DNA from 4 places in the Dankookia sp. P2 genome. Region 1 is predicted to be linked to each of the others. Evidence: predicted binding sites of a transcription regulator. Region 1 holds the regulator's gene; each other region holds the start of a gene.
What was found. The regulator LexA, encoded in region 1, represses DNA repair genes until DNA is damaged. The targets are predictions, from matches to a motif close to TGTTCTANNTANGTTC.

Region 1 (5,181 bases):
GGCGATTATTAGGTGTGCCGCTGTTGCTGCTCGGCCTGGCGAGTGGCGCTTGGCAGCGGCCGCCGGACATCCTGGTCTCGGCCGATGCGCGGCTGATCGGGCTGCGGGCGGGGCAGGGGCTGGCGGTCCAGAAGCTGGCCGGGGCTTCCGGGCTGACACGAGGAGATTGGTCGCGGCTGTATGGGGCGACCGGGGACACGTTGCTGCCGAAGGCCGGAAGGTTCAGCGCCGAAGGGATCGCCTGCACCACCGGGACCTGCGTGCTGCAGCCGGCGCCGGATGCACCCGCCGCCGTGCTGCTGCGCGGCGCTGCGCCGGCGGAGGCTTGCGCCGCCGCAGCGCTGGTGGTCTCGGCCGAGCCGGTGCGCGGACATTGCGCCGCGCAGGTGGTGGACCGCTTTGCGGTTTGGCGGAACGGCGCGCATGCCATCTGGTTGGAGCCGGGCGGGGTGCGGGTGCTGAGCGATCGTGCCGCGCGCGGCACCCGGCCCTGGGTGCCGTCCGTCCCGGTGCCGCGCGGCACGCCATCCCAGGATCCGCCGGCCACCATCGAGTAGAGACAGCGCAGATGCAGTCAGGATACCGCGCGATGCCAGTGGCATCCGACATCGCCGTGGAGTTGCTGCCGGGCACGGTCGACGTCGCCGCGGGGCTGGAGCCGGCGATCGAGGCCGCCTGGGTGGCGGCGCAGGTGCGGGCCCGCGGGCGGCTGTTCAATGGCCGCGTCTTCTCAGTCACCGGTCTCGCTGCAGGACGCATCGCCGGGCGGCTGGTGGAGTACCGCTTGGCGGTCGCGGCCTATGCCGACCCGGTGCTGGCCGCGGCTCTTGGGGTGAGACCGCTCGCGGTCTGTGGCGTGCTACGGATGCCGGACGGCATCCTGTTCGGCCGTCGCCAGCTTGGCGCGACCTATGAGGCCGGGCTCTGGCAGACGCCGCCCGCCGGCAGTGTCGATGCCGGCGCCGTGCGGGATGGGCAGGTCGATGCAGTCGGGCAGATCCGCACCGAGCTGGCGGAGGAAATCGGGCTCGATTGGTCGCGGGTCGACGACTGCCGCGCCATCACCCTGGTGCAGCACGCGGCGACTGGGGTGCACGACCTGGCTTTCCTGTTGCAAACGCCGGCACGCTTCGCCGAGGTGGCGGCCTGCCATGCCGCGAGCGGCTGTGCCGAGTACACCGAGTTGCGCGCCGTTCCGGAACCGGCGCTGGGCGCCTTCCTGTGCGCCGAGGGCGACCGGATGGTTCCGGCTGCGCCCCTGTTCCTGCGAGCGGCCGGGATCGGCTAGTACTTCCGCAGCAGCCCGATCAACCGGCCCTGCACGCGGACCCGGTCCGGTCCGAAAATCCGGGTTTCGTAGCGCGGATTGGCCGCTTCCAGGGCGATGGAGTTGCCTCGGCGGCGCAGGCGCTTCAGCGTCACCTCGTTCTCGTCGACCAGCGCCACCACGATGGAGCCATTGTCGGCGGTGTCGCCGCGGCGGATGATGACCGTGTCGCCGTCCAGGATGCCGGCTTCCACCATCGAATCGCCGGCAACTTCCAATGCGTAATGCTCCCCGCCGCCGAGTAGGGCGGCCGGCACTTCCACGCTGTTGCCGGAGTCCCGCAGCGCCTCGATCGGCAAGCCCGCGGCAATGCGGCCATAGAGCGGCAGCTGCACCGCCGCCGCTTCGCTTGTCTTCGGCACTCCGGGCAGGTTTGCGGCGAAGTTGCCCCGGATGACGTTCGGCGCGAAAGCCGGGTCGCGGGCTGCGGCCGGGACGGCAGGCTGCGCCGCCTCCGCGGTGCGGCGCGGCGCCATGTTTTCCGGCAGGCGGATCACTTCCAGTGCCCGGGCCCGATGGGCGCGGCGGCGCAGGAAGCCGCGTTCCTCGAGCGCCGTGATCAGGCGGTGGATGCCCGACTTGGACTTCAGCTTCAGCGCCTCCTTCATCTCCTCGAAAGAAGGGGAGAAGCCGGTCTGGCGCAGATGCTTGTCGATGAAGATCAGCAGCTCGTGCTGCTTGCGCGTGAGCACCGTATCGCCTCCGTCCTTGGCCGCGCCCCTCCCGCCACGCGGGAACAAGGGGCAACCGAGTCGGCCTGTTCTACGAAGGTTCTCCGCGTCGGGTCAAACGGTTTTCCACAGGTCGGGCGTTCAAATCCCGAGATCGCCCAAGGGGATGACTTCCACCATCGCCCCGGCGGGCAGGGCCGGGGCACGCGGCGCGCGCAGGATCAGCGCCTCGGCCCGCGAGAGGACCTTCAGCATGGAGCTGTCCTGCAACGGGAAGGGGGTGGCGACGGGCTGGCCGTCCGGCCCCGGCGCGAAGGTCGCCCGCAGATGGTCGAGATCGCCGGTCGTTCTCTGCCAGCGGCGCCCGGCCAGGGCGCGCAGAGTCCGCGGTGGCCCACCCGGCAAGCCGGACAGGCGCTCGATCGCCGGGATCAGGAACTGCACGGCACAGACCATTGCGGAGACGGGATTGCCCGGTAGGCCCAGCACCGGCGTCGCGCCGAGCCGGCCCCAGATCAGCGGCTTCCCCGGCCGCATGGCAATCTGCCAGAAGTCCAGATCGAAACCCTGGGGACCGAGCGCCGCCTGGACCAGGTCGTGGTCGCCGACACTGGCGCCGCCGGTGGTCACCAGCAGGTCGCAGGCACGGGCGGCGGAGGCGGCCTGGGCGATGGCGTCCCGATCGTCGGGCGCGATCGGCAGCACCAGCGGGTCGGCGCCGGTCGCGCGGACCAGCGCGGCCAGGGCGTGCGCATTGCTGCTGACGATGCCGCCGGTCGGGATCGGGTCGCCGGGCAGGGCGATTTCGTCGCCGGTTGCCAGGATGCCGATCCGTGGCGCCCGGTGCACCGCCAGCCAGGCATGGTTGGCGGCGGCGGCCAAGCCGATGTCGCGGGCGGTCAGGCGCTTGCCGGCAGCCAGCAATTCCTCTCCGGCGGCGAAGTCGAGTCCACGGGCGCGGATCCAGCGGCCGGGGCGGACGCTCTCGGTGACCCGCACTTGGTTGCCCGTCGCCTCGGCGTCCTCCTGCAGCAGGATGGCATCGGCGCCGGGGGAACGAAGGCACCGGTGAAGATCCGCACCGCCTGACCCGGGCCGACCTCCCCGGCAAAAGGATGGCCGGCCGGGGCGGCGCCGATGACGTCCAGGCTCGCCCCCACCAGCGCCTCGGCAGCGCGGACGGCATAGCCATCCATCGCCGAGACGTCGGCCGGCGGCTGGGTGACCCGGGACAGCACGGGGCGGGCGAGAATGCGATTCCAGCCGCTGGCAAGCGGCAGCGTCTCGGCCGGGGTGGCGGCAAGGCTGGCCAGGATACGGCTGCGGGCTTCCTCGACCGAGATCATCGCATTTCCTCAGAAGCTATTGCTCCTGCAGCAAATCTCAGCAGGAGAGCTTCATCTCGCATGATCACTCGGCCTCATAGGTGCCGGACTTTCCGCCCGATTTATGCACCAGGCGCACCGCGTCTATCCGCATCCCGCGGTCGATCGCCTTGCACATGTCATAGATCGTCAGCGCCGCGACCGTGACCGCTGTCAGGGCTTCCATCTCGACTCCGGTGCGGCCGCCAACCTTCACCAAAGCCTCGATGTCCACCGCATTCGGCGGGGCCGCGACGAGGTCGACCGTGACTTTCGACAGCATCAATGGGTGACAGAGCGGGATCAGGTCGCTGGTGCGCTTGGCGGCCATGATGCCCGCTAGGCGAGCTACGCCGAGGACGTCTCCCTTGCCGATCTGGCCTTCCTGAATGCGGGCCAGGGTCGCCGGGTCCATCACCACCCGGCCGCGTGCGACGGCGACGCGATCGGTCTCGATCTTGGTCGAGACGTCGACCATCACAGCCCGACCCTGCTCATCGAAATGGGTGAAGCCGGTCAATGGCCTGTGCCCCGGTCCTGAGAGATCGCTAGAGGGCGTGGACGAAGCTCGTGCGCGGCCGCCGTGACATCCTGCTGGCGCATCATGTGCTCGCCGACCAGAATGCAGCGGGCGCCGGCGGCGGCCATGCGGCGCACGTCGTCCGGGGTGCGGATGCCGCTCTCGGCGACCGGGATACGGTCTGCTGGCACCTGCGGGACCAACTGCTCCGAGGTGGCAAGATCTGTCCGCAAGGTCCTGAGATTTCGGTTGTTCACGCCGATCAGCCGGCTGTTCATGCCGAGCGCGCGGTCGAGTTCGCGTTGGTCGTGCACCTCGACCAGCACCGACATGTCGAGGCTGTGGGTCAGGTCCTCAAGCTCCTCGGCCTGCTCGTCGCTGAGCGCCGCCATAATCAGCAGGACGCAGTCGGCGCCCATCGCCCGGGCCTCGTAGACCTGCCAGGGATGAACCATGAAGTCCTTCCGCAGCACCGGCAACGGGCAGGCCGCGCGAGCCAGCTTCAGGTGCTCCACAGAGCCCTGGAAGTAGGGCGTGTCGGTCAGCACCGAAAGGCAGGTGGCGCCGCCCTCGCAATAGGCCTCGGCCAGCTTCGCCGGCTCAAAGGGATCGCGGATCAGCCCGCCGGAGGGCGAGGCGCGCTTGATCTCGGCGATCAGCCCGACCCGGCCCTCCGCCACCGCCTCGCAGAGTGAGCGGACAAAGTCGCGCGGCTTGGGGGCGCCGCGGGCCTGGCGCTCGATCTCCGACATCGGGGTGGCCGCGGCCCGGGTGCGTACCTCCTCGTACTTATCGGCGAGGATGCGGGCGAGGGTGTCGGGCACCTCGAGGTCGGGGGCGATGATGTGAGGGGCGTTCATGGCTCTGCGGCATGGTTGGGAGAGGGGCAGCCCAGGTCGGATACGGTCATGGCGCGGTTGCCTCCTGCAGGCGGGCGAGTACGCCGGAAGCGGCCCCGCTGTCGATGGCCCGGGCCGCGATCGCCGCGCCTGCCCGGAGATCGGCGGCCCGCCCGGCCACCACAAGGGCGGCCGCGGCATTGAGCAGCACGATATCCCGGTAGGCACCGCGGGCGCCCTGCAACAGCGCCTGAAGAGCGGCGGCGTTCTCCGCCGGCTCGCCGCCGCGAGATTGCCTCGGGCGGCGCACGGTCCAACCCGGCATCCTCAGGCGCCACGGTGAATTCCCGGATACGGCCGGCCTCGAGCGCCACCACATTGGTCTCGCCGGACAGGGCGATCTCGTCCAGCCCCTGGCCATGCACCACCCAGGCCGCCTCGGTGCCAAGCCGGGCGAGGG
Region 2 (5,181 bases), 3.2 Mb from region 1:
CCCACCGACTCTACAAGGACATTCTGCGCACAGGCTTCCGTGCGGCGCTGACGGAGCACGGCATCCCTCCCGGTGAGGATGCCGCCGAAAGGCTGGCGGGCACGATTCCCACCATGGGACCACACCCCGAGGTGCCGGACGCGCTGCGACGGCTGCGCGAGCGCTATAGATTAGCGATCTTCACGAACTCGGATGAGGACCTCATCATCCACAACGTGGCGCTACTCGGCGTCCCCATCGACTTCGTCATCACCGCCGAACGAGCGCAAGCCTACAAGCCGTCCCGGCAACTCTTCGAGCATGCCTATCGCAGGATGGGGGTCACCAAGGACCAGACGGTCCATGTTGCGATGGGCATGTTCCTCGACATGAAGGCGTGCCACGACCTCGGGGTGCGGGGTATTTGGGTCAACCGGCTAGGGCACCGTGGCAACCCGAATTGGTTGCCCTATGCGGAGGTGCCGGACTTGGATGGAGCCGCGGCATTGCTCCTGCCGGCGCGGGGCTGACGTGACGCGGTACTCGGTCCGCTTCGGGTGAGAACTGCGCCGATCCATCATGCGTCCACACGTCCCGTGCCGACCTTGCCATGGTCGAATTCGCGCATGTGCGGCCAGAGTTGTCCGGCCTCATCACGGCTCCGTCAGACCGCTGCCGTTGAGCGGCGCCCGGCGGCCTGCGGCTGCGGCGCGCAAAGGACCGAATATCTGCTTGGAGTCGGGTACCGAAGTAGGCGGCTCGGCTAGGGCTACGGCTGGGATGGGCGGAGAGCAGACCCTCGGCACCGCCGCCGCATCTACCGCCGACGCCTGACATGGGCCACTTGCGATTGATGTCGCCCGCCTCTCCCGCGGCAACCTGGCGTTGCTGCAAGCTGGGCCGTGTGGGCAGACGACCCTGAAAGCATTTGGAGTACCCGGCATTCGTTGGCCAGAATGTCCTGGGAGGTCTGGTCCCATGGAGATGCGAAAGCCAAGCCGGACGGCGGTGAACACGGCGGTGTTCCGCGCCGTCCACACCCTCCGCGACGATGAGCCGAAGATACTGACCGACCCCTTCGCTCGTGCCTTCGCGGGCTTCGACAGCGACGAGGCACTGCTTGCCGCGCACGACGCCCACCCGGCCTCGCGGGTCCCCGGCATCCGTGCCCCGTTCGCGGTCAGAAACCGTTATGCAGAGGACGAGTTGGCCGCGGCATTCGCCCGGGGGATTCGGCAGTACGTGATCCTTGGAGCGGGCCTCGACTCGTTTGCGTATCGGCGACCGGCCCATCTGGGCTCGCTCGACGTGTACGAGGTGGACCACCCTGCCAGCCAGGCTTGGAAGCGTGCCCGGGTAGCGGGATTGGGCATCGACCCCCGCAGGCACTCCACCATGTGCCCGTCGATTTCGAACGGGAAACCCTGACGCAGGGCTTGTCTGCCGTTGGCTTCAGAAGCCGTGAGCGCACGTTCTTCTCTTGGTTGGGCACAACGCAGTACCTTACGCGCGGCGCTGTCGAGAACACGCTCACCGAGGTCGCCACAGTCTCCACACGGGGAAGCGAAATCGTGGTGCAGTTCATCGCTCCCGCCTCCTCGCTGGATGCGGACGAAGCTGCCGTAATCGCCACCCTGGCGGGCAATGCCGCAAGCGTCGGCGAGCCCTATCAGAGCTTCTTCACGCCTGCCGATATGGAGGCCGTGCTCCGAGACGCCGGGTTCGCGGAAGTCGAACATTTCGGCCCGGAGGAGGCCTATGCGAGGTACCTGCGCGGCAGACAGGACGGGTCACGTGTACCCGCCTACTTTCGGATGGCCAAGGCAACGGTCGCCGATTCCTGATCGGGCGGCGGCGGAGGCCAGGGAGAAACCTCTCATCCAAATAGGGTCCCGATCCTCGGCTTGGCCGAAGCGTCAGTCGGTCAGGACGGCTAAGGTCCCCGCAGAGTCCGCTCCGGGTCGGCAGCGCACCGCCGGTAGCTGGGGAAAGTAGCTCGGCCACTGCGGCGGCATTCTCGCGCGGGTGCTGAGGCTGGGCCCGCGAATGAGCCATGGCGCCGCTTCCTGGGAACCTATAGAGAACATGCGGAGCCCCGCATGACCGACCAGATCGTCATCACGGAGAAAACCAGCCAGGCGAAGGACGTCAGGGCCGCTGTTGGTGGCCGCTACGGGGCGATCCTGCCGGCCGAGGGCCATCTGTTCGACCTCGTCGAGCCCGAGGAGGTTTCAGCCGACTGGAAGCGCTGGACAGCGGTGCTGCTGCGGCCGGACGGCCTCTACGGCACCAAGCCCGCCACGGGCGGCAACAAGGCGCCGAAGCTCAAGGCCATTTGCGACGCGCTGCGCCGAGCAAAACGCGTCTGGCTCGCCACCGACTGCGACCGGGAAGGCCAACTGATCGGCCAGGAGATCCTGGAGCACTACGGCTACCGCGGCACGGTCATGCGGGTGATCTTCACCGCCCAGGACCCGCAGACCATCCGCGACGCCTTCGCTCACGCCAAGCCGAATGCCGAGTTTGCCCGCCTGTATGCTGCCGCGGTCGCGCGGCGGCAGGCCGACCAGATCTACAACCTGTCCCTGACCCGCACGGCGACGGTGACGCTGGCCCGCGGCGCGCGGACCGTGATCGGCGTCGGGCGTGTGAAGACCCCGACCCTGGCCATCGTCTGCAAGCGCGAAGCTGGAGATCCGGAACTTCGTCCCGCAGGCCTATTTCGAGGTGGTGGCCACCGCCCAGGCCGAGGCCGGCCAATGCGGATGCGCCATGCGCCCAAGGAGCGGATCCTGAAGCGCGAGGATGCGGAGGCGATCGCCGCAACCGCTGAGGGCTTCGCCGGGCCGCTCACGGTGCGGGTCGAGGACAAGCGGCAGGGACCGCCGCGGCTGCATGACCTACCCTCGCTACAGAAGCTCTGCGGCTCCCGCTTCGGCTGGTCGGCGGCGCGGACGCTCGAGGTGGCGCAGGAGCTCTATGATGGCCAGGGGAAGAAGGTCATCACCTACCCCCGCGCCGAAACCCGCTACCTGCCCGAAAGCCTGATCCCGGATGCGTCGCGGATCGTCGCCGGGCTGCGTGTCGGGCGGGCCTTCAGCGAGATTCCGGTGCCCGAGCCGCCGATCATCCGTCGCGGCGCGGGCGGCCACTTCCACGACAAGGGCTTGGCCGGGGCCAGCCACCACGCCGTCATCCCCAACGTCAACACGGTGGACACGCTGCGCGAGGTCTGGCCGCGGCTCACGGGCGATGAGCGGCGGCTGTTCGACGTCATCGCGCGGTCCTACCTGGCGGCGATGATGCCGGACTTCCGCTACCGGCAGACCACCGTCACGCTGGATGTCCGCGGCCACCTGTTCCGCGCCGTGGGGCGGCAGCCGATCGAGCTCGGCTGGCGCGCGGCCTTCCCCGATTGGCAGCCCGCCGAGGAGAGGGGCGAGGAGGCGCAGCTGCTGCCCGCCCTGCGGCATGGCGAGACAGTCATGCTGCGGGACGCCATGGTCGAGGACAAGGAAACTCGGCCGCCGCCGCGCTACAACGAGGGCACCCTGATCGAGGCGATGCAGAATGCCTGGCGCTTTGTCGCCGATGAGGCGCTGCAGGAGCGACTGAAGGAGGCCAAGGGCATCGGCACGCCGGCGACCCGGGCCGAGATCATCCGTGGGCTTAAGGCACAGGAGTTCCTGACGGCCGATGGCAAGCACATCGTGCCCACCGACCGCGGCCTGGCACTGTTCGCCGTGCTGGAGAAGGCCGATCCGGCGCTGGTCGACCCCGGTGTGACCGCGCAGATGGAGCGCCTGCTCGACGAGGTGCTGGTCGGGCAGCAGGAAATGATCGGGGCGGTCGACGCCGTCTGCGCCCAGGCCAGCAGGATCATTGGCCGACTGCAGGAGGGCGCCGGCTCAGTCGACGCCAGGCTGCTGGGCGGTGCTGCCAGGCAGGCCGGCCCGGATCGACCGCCGACGCCGGCGATGAAAGGCTTCGTGGAGAGCCTTGCCCGCCAGAAGGGACTCAAGCCGCCTCGAGGCTATAGGTCGTCCGGCGCCGCCTGCCGCGCCTTCCTCGACCAGCACGCGCCCAAGAGGGATGGTGTCCAGGTCCGCGGCGATGAAGGGATCGGGCGACCACCGGCTGCTCGGAAGACCGTGACGAACAAGCGCCCATGGAACCTGCGCGCTGTCGACGCCCCGGCAGCGGAGGTCGAAGCCGAGCCTGGCAAGAGACGCGGGATGCCAAGCCGGAAGGCAGGCGCCCGCAAGCGGAAAGCGGGCACCGGGACGACGCGAGCGGCGCGACCCCGCAAGGGCGCACCGGAGCTTCGCTCTCCCGATACTCCTGATGGTGACACGCCGCTGCGCATTCCCTTCGGCAACAAGGAAGCAGCGCTTCAACTCGGTGCCCGCTATCGCGTCGGCGGCTGGTACGCGCCACCTGGGGTCGACCTCAGCCGCTTCCGCGAGCGCGGGTGGCTGTAACGAGGGCTTGGAACCGGCTGGCTGAGGAGGAACTGGCGTGGAGCAGCACCTGCATCGCATCGAGATCGTGACGCGCGGGCGAGGCCTCGTCGCCATCACCGATCAGATTTGCGACTGGGTGACGCAACAGGTGATCGTCACCGGCCTGCTCACCATCTGGTGCCGGCACACCTCGGCTTCGCTGCTGGTGCAGGAGAACGCGTCGCCGGACGTCCGGGCCGACCTGGAGACATTTCTGGCCCGCTTGGTGCCGGATGGTTGTGCTGGCCGCTACCGGCATGCGGAAGAGGGGCCGGACGATATGCCCGCCCACATCCGGTCTGCGCTGACGCAGACCCAGCTCTCGATCCCGGTCGCCGACGGCCTGCCGGTGCTGGGGACATGGCAGGGCATCTATCTGTGGGAGCACCGCATGGCACCGCACCGCCGGGAGTTGGTGCTGCATCTTCTGGGCGAGCGAACGTAGACCTTGGGGCCTTGGAGAGCGTCAGCGACGCTCATCGGGTGAAGCGATCGCTTCGCTGAATCCCGATCAGCAGGTCTGCCCTAAGATCAAGGGAAAACAAGGTCCTAGACCTTGTTGGCAAAATCGGCCAACCCTCAAGGTTCGGAGAGTCTCCGGCATTTCGGACAGGAAACCCGCCCTCGTTCCGCTATTGCACCATCAAGGTCGCTGCGGAAAACGGCCGGACACAACGGCTTCTGCGCCCTGCAGCGACCA
Region 3 (5,181 bases), 2.2 Mb from region 1:
CTCGGACGGCCGCCGCAATGCCTTCGTCGCCGCGGCGGCGGCCAACCCGCTGGAGGTCGCCGACCTCCGCGCCGACCCCGCCCGCCTCGCGCCGATCCTGACGGCGACCGGCGGCGGCGTCCGCTGGCTCGGCACCGCGCCCGAGCCGGTGCTGCCGGAGCTGCGCCGGGTCGGCCCCGGCCGCGATGCCCAAGGCGGGAGCCAGGGCGGCTGGATCGGGCTGCGGCGTAACGGCGACCACACGGTGACCGGCATCGCCGCCATGCCGCTGCTGCCGCCCTGGCTGGCGCTGCCCCTGGTGCTGGGCATCGCCGTGCTGGCCTGGCGGCGGGAGGGACGCTGATGCGACGGCTGCTGCTGCTGCTGCCCCTGGTCCTGGCGGCCTGCGCGAGCGAGCCGCCGCTCGAGGCCCGGCTGCAGCCGCTGGTCGGCAAGACCGAGGCGAAGCTGGTCCAGGCGCTCGGCGTGCCGAACGCGACCTATGCCGCCGGCGGCGACCGCTTCCTGCAATACGAGGACCAGACCAGCACCATCTATCCCGGCGATCCGTTCTGGGGCGGCCGCTACCGCCGCTTCGGCGGGCCGATCTATTCCCCGCCGCTGGTGATCACCCGCACCTGCGCCATCACCTTCGCCCTGCGTGACCAGCGGGTCGCCAGCTTCACCTTCCGCGGGAATGGCTGCCGGTAGCTGGCGGCGCACCGGAACCCGGAGTAAGCAGGCGGCATGCGCGCCCTGACCAAACTCCTGCCGCTCGCCCTGCTCGCCTGGACCGCCCTGCCGATGGGCGAGGCCGCGGCGCAGTTCGGCCGCGGCAGCACCACCAGCCGGGTGCCGCGTGACATGGGCACCGCGACCCGGCCGCCGCCGCCGGCGCTGCCCGGGCTGCAGAACCGCCGCGCCCCCGACCCGATCCCGGCCGACCCGACCCAGGTGCTCTCGCCCAATGCGGCGCTGTTTGATGCGATCAACCGTGGCGATCTGCCGGCCGCGCGCGACGCGGTGGCGCGCGGCGCCGACCTCGACGCGCGCAACGTGCTGGGCCTGACGCCGACCGATGCGGCGGTCGACCAGGGCCGCAACGAGATCATGTTCTACCTGCTCTCGGTGCGCGGCGGCACCCGTGTCGCCGGGCCGCCGGACGAGACGCCGGCCGCGCCGGCCAAAGCGGGCAAGCGGGGCGCCGCGGCCGCCGCCGCGGCGCGTCCTGCGGCGGGCGAGGTCGACCGCACCATGCCGATGCCGGCGCCGACGGTGCGCAACGCGCGGCTCTGGGCCGGGGATGGCGGCGCGGCGCAGCCGGATATCGGCTTCCTCGGCTTCGATGCGGGCCGCCCGGCCGGGGCGGTGGCGCCGGCCTCCGCGGCGCCGCGGCCGGCCCCCGCGCGACGGGGCCGGGGCTGAAAAGGGGCGGGGAGACAATATTCTCCCGCTGGGCGCACGCGCCCAGCCCTTCATCTATTTTCCCGGGTCCGGCATACGCCGCGCGGTGGCAGCCGACCCACAGGACGGAAGGGTGGGGCTCGGGGAGCGAATACTTTTCCCGCCCCAACCGTCCTGCTTGGTGACCGCCGTGAGGTCCGCCGCGGTATCCACGTCCCGCAGCCGTCGCAGCAGCGCCACCCGGCGGCCCGCGCAATTGGCCAGCGTGTCGGCCAGCGCATGCTCGCTCGACCAGCGCACCCCGGCGAAGGGCGTGGGCGGCCGGCGTGGGCCGAGGCCGACCAGCCAGTAGCCGCCATCCTCCGCCGGCCCGAAGACCGCATCGGCCCGGCCGAGCGCCCGGAAGGCCGCGGCGACATCCGCCCGGCCGAGGCCCGGGATGTCGCAGCCGACCAGCACCGCCCGGCGGTGGCGCCTGAGCGCCCGGCCCATGCGCTGGCCGAGGTCGCCGCCGCCCTGCCCCCGCATCGGCGATCCGGTCGGCCAGCGGATGCGGTCCGGCGTCACCGCCAGCTCCACCCGCCAGCGCCGGTCCCGCCCCACCTGGCGCAGCAGCCGGCCGAGCTGCCCGCGGTAGAAGCGCAGCGCCGCCATGGCGCCGATGCCGGCCGCCAGCCGCCGCTTCGACGGTGCCGAGCCGCGGCGCCCGGGCGAAGACGATCAGCGTGTCGCCCCTCACGAATAGACCCGGGCGATGAGGCGCGGCGGGACGCCGAGGAACCAAAGCGAGAGGCAGGCCAGGTTGCGCGCCGAGCGCCGCCGCCAGCCATCCCGCCGCCAGCGCTCGGCCGAGGTGAGCGCCGGGATAGGCAGGCCGGCGAGGCGGCGGCGGCCGAGCCGGCGGACCAGGTCGACATCCTCCATCAGCGGCAGCGGGCGATAGCCGCCGACCATATCGTATACCTTTCGGGACAGCAGCAATCCCTGGTCGCCATAGGGCAGCGCCAGCACCCGGCAGCGCCAGCCCACCGCCCGTTCCAGCCGGCGGGCCTGCGGCGAGGGGTCATCGAGGGCGAAGGCGAAATGCGCGGCGCGGCCGGCATTGGCCGGCACCGCCATGAAGCCCCGCGCGGCGGCGGCCCAGCCCGGCGCGGGCCGCGTATCGGCATGCAGGAAGAGCAGCCAGTCGCCCCGGGCCGCCGCGGCGCCGGCCGCCAGTTGCGGGCCGCGGCCGCGCGGCGCCGCGACCACCCTGGCGCCGGCGGCCCGGGCGAGGTCCGGCGTCCCGTCGGTGCTGCCGCCATCGGCCACCACGCGCTCCGCCCCCGGCCCGGCCTCGGCGCAGGCCGCCAGCGCCGCGCCCAGGCTGCGGGCGGCATTCAGCGTGGGGATGACGATGGACAGGGTTTTGTTCCAAGTATTCCTTAACCTTCTGTTCCCACCTTGTTCTTGACAGCGCCCCGTCGCACCCGGCAAGGTGCGAACGAACAGAATGGGAACTCCGCCATGCCGGATGGTCTCGACTTTTCTGCCGGGATGCTGGCGCCGCGCAAGGGCCGCGGCGCGATCTCGAACCCCGCGGTGCGGTTCGAAGGCACGGCGCGGGATTCCTTCGACGATGGCTGGGGGACGCTGGCCGACCTCGCCGACCTGCCGCCGCTGCCGACCACCCTGATGCGCGAGACGGCGAAGAGCGCGCTGGCCTGGAACGACAGCCCGGATATCGGCTTCGACCGCTCGATCAACCCCTACCGCGGCTGCGAGCATGGCTGCGTCTACTGCTATGCCCGGCCGAGCCACGCCTATGTCGGCTATTCGCCGGGGTTGGACTTCGAGACCAAGCTGCTGTTCAAGCTCGACCTGCCGGCGCTGCTCGAGAAGGAGCTTCAGCCGCCCGGGCTATGTGGCGAAGCCGGTCGCGCTCGGTGCCAATACCGACCCCTACCAGCCGGTCGAGCGAACCTTGATGATCACCCGCCAGGTGCTGGAGGTGCTGGAGCGCTTCGGCCATCCCGTCACCATCGTCACCAAGTCGGCCGGCGTCCTGCGCGACCTCGACATCCTGCAGCGCATGGCGGCGCGCAACCTGGTGCATGTCTGCCTCTCCATCACCACGCTGGATGCGAACCTCGCCCGGCGGATGGAGCCGCGCGCGGCGTCGCCGCTGCGGCGGCTGCAGGCGATGCGGGTGCTGGCGGCGGCGGGCGTGCCGGTCGGCGTGCTGGCGGCGCCGATGATCCCCGGGCTGAACGACGCCGAGCTCGAGCGCATTTTGTCCGAAAGCGCCAAGGCCGGCGCCACCCGGGCCGGCTATGTGCTGCTGCGCCTGCCGCTCGAGATCCGCCAGCTCTTCGAGGAATGGGCGGAGGCGCACTTCCCCGACCGCGCCGCGCGGATCCTGGCCCTGGTGCGGGAGACGCGGGGCGGCAAGGCCTATGACAGCCGCTTCGGCGTCCGGCAGACCGGCACCGGCGCCTATGCCGACATGCTGGCCCGGCGCTTCCAGCTGGCGGCGGCAAGCTCGGCCTCGGCGGGACCAATGCCCGCAGCCAGCCGCTGGATTGCAGCCAGTTCGCCCCGCCGCCTGCGGCGCGCGCCGAGGCGCGGCAGCTGGAGCTGCTGTAGGAGCCGGGCCGGGCTTTGTCCGAAAGCCGCGTTTCCGCGTTCCGGCTAGCGCGGCGCCGGCGCGGCGGAGACATGCAGCTCGGCGAAGCGCCAGCCATCCGGCCCGCGTTGCGCCGCGCCGCTCAGCCGGAGCTGGGCCGTCCGCTCCGGCCGGACCAGCCGGCACCAGGCGGAGACCAGCACGAGGTCGGGCGATGGCTGCCGCCAGGACTGCACCTCGCAGGTCATGGTCCCGGGGCTGGCCTTGGCCCAGGCCTCGGCGAAATAGCCGCGGGCGCCCTCCGGCCCGCGCAGCAGCCCCGGCACCGAGGAGCCGAAGAAGGCCGCGTCCGGCGCGAAGAGCGCGGCCTGCGCCGCGACGTCGAGCGTCGCGGAATTCGCGGCGAAGCGGTCGAGCAGCGCCTCGGCGCTGGCCGGCGCCGGTGCGGCCGCCGCGGTGCCGGCCGCCAGGACGAGGCCGCCGAGGGCCAGCGCCGCCCGGCTCATTCCTTCGGCGTCTGGGTGAAGAAGGGCCGGCCATCGGCGAAGATGTTCGGCTTCAGGAAGATGCCGAGGATGGTGGCACCCTCCTTCCCCGCCCAGGCGACATGGGTGTTGCCCTCCGGCCGCCAGACGAACTGGCCGGGCAGGCACTCGCCCTCCTCGTCGACGAAATGCCCGGCGAGGACATAGGTCTGCTCGATCGCGGTGTGCTCGTGCAGCGGCACCTCGGCGCCGGGCTCGAGCTCCATCAGCAGCGTCGCCATGCCGGAGCCGTCGCTGTAGAGCGTCTTGCACTTGATCCCGGCGAATTTGGTCGCTTCCCACGGCATGTTCGGCACGTCGAGGAAGACCGAGCGGGGCGAGACCTCGTCCTTGGTCAACCGCTTCCGCATGGGCTTGTTGGCACCATCGGGCATGGGACGCCTCCTGCTTCTTCTTGGGAGGCCGAGACTAGGCCGCCCGGCCCGCCGCTGGGAACAGGGAAGCGGCGCGCTTGTCGGCCCGCCGCGCCAGGACCTAGGGTTGCGGCCCACCAACGACACGGGGAAGGACACCAGCCATGGCCTCACGACGCGGATTCCTCGCCTGCGCCATCTGCAGCGCGGTCGGGCTGGTCGCCAGCGGCGTCGAGGCGCCGGCCCAGGCCCAAGGGGCACCGGCAGCGGGTGGCGTGGTGCGCAAGATGCTGAG
Region 4 (5,181 bases), 3.1 Mb from region 1:
GGAGTAGCTCAGGGGTAGAGCACAACCTTGCCAAGGTTGGGGTCGAGGGTTCGAATCCTTCTCCCGCAGGGTCCGAACTGCCCAGTCGGTCCTCTCACAACCTGTCTCTCCTGGTCGCTGCAGGGCGCAGAAGCCGTTGTGTCCGGCCGTTTTCCGCAGCGACCTTGATGGTGCAATAGCGGAACGAGGGCGGGTTTCCTGTCCGAAATGCCGGAGACTCTCCGAACCTTGAGGGTTGGCCGATTTTGCCAACAAGGTCTAGGACCTTGTTTTCCCTTGATCTTAGGGCAGACCTGCTGATCGGGATTCAGCGAAGCGATCGCTTCACCCGATGAGCGTCGCTGACGCTCTCCAAGGCCCCAAGGTCTACGTTCGCTCGCCCAGAAGATGCAGCACCAACTCCCGGCGGTGCGGTGCCATGCGGTGCTCCCACAGATAGATGCCCTGCCATGTCCCCAGCACCGGCAGGCCGTCGGCGACCGGGATCGAGAGCTGGGTCTGCGTCAGCGCAGACCGGATGTGGGCGGGCATATCGTCCGGCCCCTCTTCCGCATGCCGGTAGCGGCCAGCACAACCATCCGGCACCAAGCGGGCCAGAAATGTCTCCAGGTCGGCCCGGACGTCCGGCGACGCGTTCTCCTGCACCAGCAGCGAAGCCGAGGTGTGCCGGCACCAGATGGTGAGCAGGCCGGTGACGATCACCTGTTGCGTCACCCAGTCGCAAATCTGATCGGTGATGGCGACGAGGCCTCGCCCGCGCGTCACGATCTCGATGCGATGCAGGTGCTGCTCCACGCCAGTTCCTCCTCAGCCAGCCGGTTCCAAGCCCTCGTTACAGCCACCCGCGCTCGCGGAAGCGGCTGAGGTCGACCCCAGGTGGCGCGTACCAGCCGCCGACGCGATAGCGGGCACCGAGTTGAAGCGCTGCTTCCTTGTTGCCGAAGGGAATGCGCAAGCGGCGTGTCACCATCAGGAGTATCGGGAGAGCGAAGCTCCGGTGCGCCCTTGCGGGGTCGCGCCGCTCGCGTCGTCCCGGTGCCCGCTTTCCGCTTGCGGGCGCCTGCCTTCCGGCTTGGCATCCCGCGTCTCTTGCCAGGCTCGGCTTCGACCTCCGCTGCCGGGGCGTCGACAGCGCGCAGGTTCCATGGGCGCTTGTTCGTCACGGTCTTCCGAGCAGCCGGTGGTCGCCCGATCCCTTCATCGCCGCGGACCTGGACACCATCCCTCTTGGGCGCGTGCTGGTCGAGGAAGGCGCGGCAGGCGGCGCCGGACGACCTATAGCCTCGAGGCGGCTTGAGTCCCTTCTGGCGGGCAAGGCTCTCCACGAAGCCTTTCATCGCCGGCGTCGGCGGTCGATCCGGGCCGGCCTGCCTGGCAGCACCGCCCAGCAGCCTGGCGTCGACTGAGCCGGCGCCCTCCTGCAGTCGGCCAATGATCCTGCTGGCCTGGGCGCAGACGGCGTCGACCGCCCCGATCATTTCCTGCTGCCCGACCAGCACCTCGTCGAGCAGGCGCTCCATCTGCGCGGTCACACCGGGGTCGACCAGCGCCGGATCGGCCTTCTCCAGCACGGCGAACAGTGCCAGGCCGCGGTCGGTGGGCACGATGTGCTTGCCATCGGCCGTCAGGAACTCCTGTGCCTTAAGCCCACGGATGATCTCGGCCCGGGTCGCCGGCGTGCCGATGCCCTTGGCCTCCTTCAGTCGCTCCTGCAGCGCCTCATCGGCGACAAAGCGCCAGGCATTCTGCATCGCCTCGATCAGGGTGCCCTCGTTGTAGCGCGGCGGCGGCCGAGTTTCCTTGTCCTCGACCATGGCGTCCCGCAGCATGACTGTCTCGCCATGCCGCAGGGCGGGCAGCAGCTGCGCCTCCTCGCCCCTCTCCTCGGCGGGCTGCCAATCGGGGAAGGCCGCGCGCCAGCCGAGCTCGATCGGCTGCCGCCCCACGGCGCGGAACAGGTGGCCGCGGACATCCAGCGTGACGGTGGTCTGCCGGTAGCGGAAGTCCGGCATCATCGCCGCCAGGTAGGACCGCGCGATGACGTCGAACAGCCGCCGCTCATCGCCCGTGAGCCGCGGCCAGACCTCGCGCAGCGTGTCCACCGTGTTGACGTTGGGGATGACGGCGTGGTGGCTGGCCCCGGCCAAGCCCTTGTCGTGGAAGTGGCCGCCCGCGCCGCGACGGATGATCGGCGGCTCGGGCACCGGAATCTCGCTGAAGGCCCGCCCGACACGCAGCCCGGCGACGATCCGCGACGCATCCGGGATCAGGCTTTCGGGCAGGTAGCGGGTTTCGGCGCGGGGGTAGGTGATGACCTTCTTCCCCTGGCCATCATAGAGCTCCTGCGCCACCTCGAGCGTCCGCGCCGCCGACCAGCCGAAGCGGGAGCCGCAGAGCTTCTGTAGCGAGGGTAGGTCATGCAGCCGCGGCGGTCCCTGCCGCTTGTCCTCGACCCGCACCGTGAGCGGCCCGGCGAAGCCCTCAGCGGTTGCGGCGATCGCCTCCGCATCCTCGCGCTTCAGGATCCGCTCCTTGGGCGCATGGCGCATCCGCAATTGGCCGGCCTCGGCCTGGGCGGTGGCCACCACCTCGAAATAGGCCTGCGGGACGAAGTTGCGGATTTCCAACTCGCGCTTGCAGACGATGGCGAGGGTCGGGGTCTTCACGCGCCCAACGCCGATGACGGTGCGCGCGCCGCGTGCCAACGTCACAGTCGCCGTGCGGGTCAGGGACAGGTTGTAGATCTGGTCGGCCTGCCGCCGCGCGACGGCAGCCGCGTAGAGGCGGGCAAACTCCGCATTCGGTTTGGCCTGGGCAAACGCGTAGCGGATGGTCTGCGGGTCCTGGGCGGTGAAGATCACCCGCATGACCGTGCCGCGGTAGCCGTAGTGCTCCAGGATCTCCTGGCCAATGAGCTGGCCTTCCCGGTCGCAGTCGGTGGCGAGCCAGACGCGCTTCGCGCTGCGCAGCGCGTCGCGGATGGCCTTGAGCTTTGGCGCCTTGTTGCCGCCCATGGCGGGCTTGGTGCCGTAGAGGCCGTCCGGCCGCAGCAGGACCGCCGCCCAGCGTTTCCAGTCGGCTGAAACCTCCTCGGGCTCGACTAAGTCGAAGAGGTGCCCCTCGGTCGGCAGGATCGCCCCGTAACGGCCGCCGACCGCGGCCCTGACGTCTTTCGCCTGGCTGGTCTTCTCGGTGATGACGATCTGGTCGGTCATGCGCGCGCTCTGGGTGTTCTCTATAGATTCTCAGGCGGGCGCGCCAATCCCATTGTCCGAGAGCCGGTGGGAGATAGACTAGCAAGCCACACTTATGCTGGTCGGACCGCGGAGAAAGCCCATGCTGCGGTAGCGGTCTGTAGGTACCCTTGCAGCATGGCCAGCCCCGTCCATCCATCCGACTTCAAAGAAGTTCTCATTATCCTTGGCGCGGCGGGTGTCGTTGTCCCGCTATTCCATCGACTCCGCGTCAGCCCGGTCCTTGGCTTCCTGCTGGTCGGCATGGCTGTGGGCCCGTCCGGCCTAGGGGCCCTGGCACGGCAGGTTTCCTGGCTTGAGGCGGTCACCATTACAAATGCTGCCTCGATCGGACCCATCGCGGATCTCGGCGTCGTCATGCTGCTGTTCATGATCGGCCTCGAACTCTCCCTCGAGCGCCTGCTGCTCATGCGGCGCCTGGTGTTCGGGCTGGGATCCCTCCACGTCGTCCTGACGACCGCAGGTCTGGCGGCGGCTGCTTTTGCGCTGGGGCAGCCGCCGCCTGCTGCTGTGACACTCGGCCTTACATTGGCCATGTCGTCGACGGCTGTCGTCGTCCAGGTCCTCTCGGAAGGGAAGCGCCTTTCCTCGGCGGCGGGCCGCGCGAGCATTGCCGTGCTCCTAATGCAGGACCTTGCTGTTGTCCCGGTCCTCTTCGGCGTGGCTGTACTCGGCACCGGGCCCGCGGCATTCGGCATTGCCATCAGCCAAGCCGCCTTTGCAGTCGGCGCTGTGATCCTGGTCGGCCGGCTCAGCCTCCGGCCGCTGTTCCGCACGGTCGCGCGCACCCGGAGTCCGGAGCTGTTTATGGCGGCTTGCCTGCTCGTGGTCCTAGGCACCGGTTTGGCGACGGCGGTCGTCGGTCTGTCCATGACCATGGGCGCCCTGATCGCCGGCCTGCTGCTGGCCGAGACCGAGTACCGTCGGCAGATCGAAGCCACCGTCGAACCATTCAAGGGGCTCCTGATCGGCGTCTTCCTGGTCTCGATTGGAATGAGCCTCGACCTAGCCCAGATCGCCGCGCAGCCGTTTATCATCCTCGCTGCAGCACTAGCTCTGGTTGGCGGTAAGTTAGCTCTCACAGCCATTCTGGCGCGAGCCTTTGGAATACCCTGGGCGGCGGGGCTGCAAGCCGGCCTTCTGTTGGGGCCTGGCGGGGAGTTCAGCTTTGTCATCCTGGCCCCGGCCGCGACACTGGGGTTAGTCTCCCAGGACGCCGCCGACTTCGCCCTCCTCCTGGCCGCCCTCACCATGGCTGCGATTCCGCTGCTCTCGATTGTTGGCAAGAGGCTGACATTCAGCGGAGCGGCCAAGCCCATGATCGATCCGGCTGCGCTGCCGGGACCAGAAACTACGCCTCGCGTGGTCATCGCCGGCTTCGGTCGTGTGGGCCAGATGGTCGCAGCGATGCTCGAGGTGCACCGCGTGCCCTATGTGGCCCTCGACAGCGACCCGGACGAGGTGGCCAAGCAGCGCGCGAGGGGAAAGCAGGTCTACTACGGGGACGTCACCAACATTGAACTGGTCCGGCATCTCCAACTGGACACCGCCCGGGCGTTGGTGGCCACGATGAACGATCGAAATGCCGTGGACGAACTCGTTACAGCAGCCAGGCGGGAACGGCAGGACCTGCTCGTTATCGCTCGCGCCCGAGATGAGGCGCATGCCACCCACCTGTATAGCGTTGGTGTTACGGACGCGGTGCCTGAGACAATTGAAGCCAGTTTACAACTGGCCGAGGCAGTGCTGGTCGATGTCGGTATCCCCATGGGACCTGTCATCGTGTCCATTCACGAGAAGCGAGCGGAGATTCAGCGGCAAGTGCGTGCCAGCGCTCCGGAGGCCGAGCGCCGGGCCGTGGTTCGACGTCGGTTGCGAGAGGCGCTGTTAGCGAGGGGTGCGTCCGACAGAGCGAAGTAAATCGCCC

Region 2: ACQ86J_RS20370 (type IA DNA topoisomerase) is a predicted target of LexA. The motif match lies at 2,050-2,065, and genes of this name have one in related genera.
Region 3: ACQ86J_RS26270 (TIGR04283 family arsenosugar biosynthesis glycosyltransferase) is a predicted target of LexA. The motif match lies at 2,869-2,884, and genes of this name have one in related genera.
Region 4: ACQ86J_RS19585 (type IA DNA topoisomerase) is a predicted target of LexA. The motif match lies at 3,230-3,245, and genes of this name have one in related genera.

The regions. Positions count from the first base shown of each region.
Region 1 is NZ_CP192581.1:248,878-254,058, reverse strand. Features, by position in the region: gene ACQ86J_RS01410 (hypothetical protein) at 1-557, shown strand, start outside; gene ACQ86J_RS01405 (hypothetical protein) at 590-1,288, shown strand; gene lexA (transcriptional repressor LexA) at 1,285-2,019, opposite strand; partial or broken gene ACQ86J_RS01395 (molybdopterin molybdotransferase MoeA) at 2,140-3,344, opposite strand; gene moaC (cyclic pyranopterin monophosphate synthase MoaC) at 3,409-3,840, opposite strand; gene trpC (indole-3-glycerol phosphate synthase TrpC) at 3,879-4,742, opposite strand; partial or broken gene trpD (anthranilate phosphoribosyltransferase) at 4,789-5,181, opposite strand, start outside.
Region 2 is NZ_CP192581.1:3,449,120-3,454,300, reverse strand. Features, by position in the region: gene ACQ86J_RS20380 (HAD family hydrolase) at 1-509, shown strand, start outside; partial or broken gene ACQ86J_RS20375 (class I SAM-dependent methyltransferase) at 958-1,823, shown strand; gene ACQ86J_RS20370 (type IA DNA topoisomerase) at 2,079-4,460, shown strand; gene ACQ86J_RS20365 (secondary thiamine-phosphate synthase enzyme YjbQ) at 4,498-4,926, shown strand.
Region 3 is NZ_CP192581.1:4,428,511-4,433,691, reverse strand. Features, by position in the region: gene ACQ86J_RS26290 (hypothetical protein) at 1-343, shown strand, start outside; gene ACQ86J_RS26285 (hypothetical protein) at 343-690, shown strand; gene ACQ86J_RS26280 (hypothetical protein) at 727-1,404, shown strand; gene ACQ86J_RS26275 (TIGR04282 family arsenosugar biosynthesis glycosyltransferase) at 1,459-2,037, opposite strand; gene ACQ86J_RS26270 (TIGR04283 family arsenosugar biosynthesis glycosyltransferase) at 2,119-2,859, opposite strand; gene ACQ86J_RS26265 (radical SAM protein) at 3,287-4,057, shown strand; gene ACQ86J_RS26260 (nuclear transport factor 2 family protein) at 4,054-4,494, opposite strand; gene ACQ86J_RS26255 (cupin domain-containing protein) at 4,491-4,907, opposite strand; gene ACQ86J_RS26250 (cupin domain-containing protein) at 5,051-5,181, shown strand, end outside.
Region 4 is NZ_CP192581.1:3,309,910-3,315,090, forward strand. Features, by position in the region: tRNA gene ACQ86J_RS19575 (tRNA-Gly) at 1-69, shown strand, start outside; gene ACQ86J_RS19580 (secondary thiamine-phosphate synthase enzyme YjbQ) at 367-795, opposite strand; gene ACQ86J_RS19585 (type IA DNA topoisomerase) at 762-3,215, opposite strand; gene ACQ86J_RS19590 (cation:proton antiporter) at 3,372-5,174, shown strand.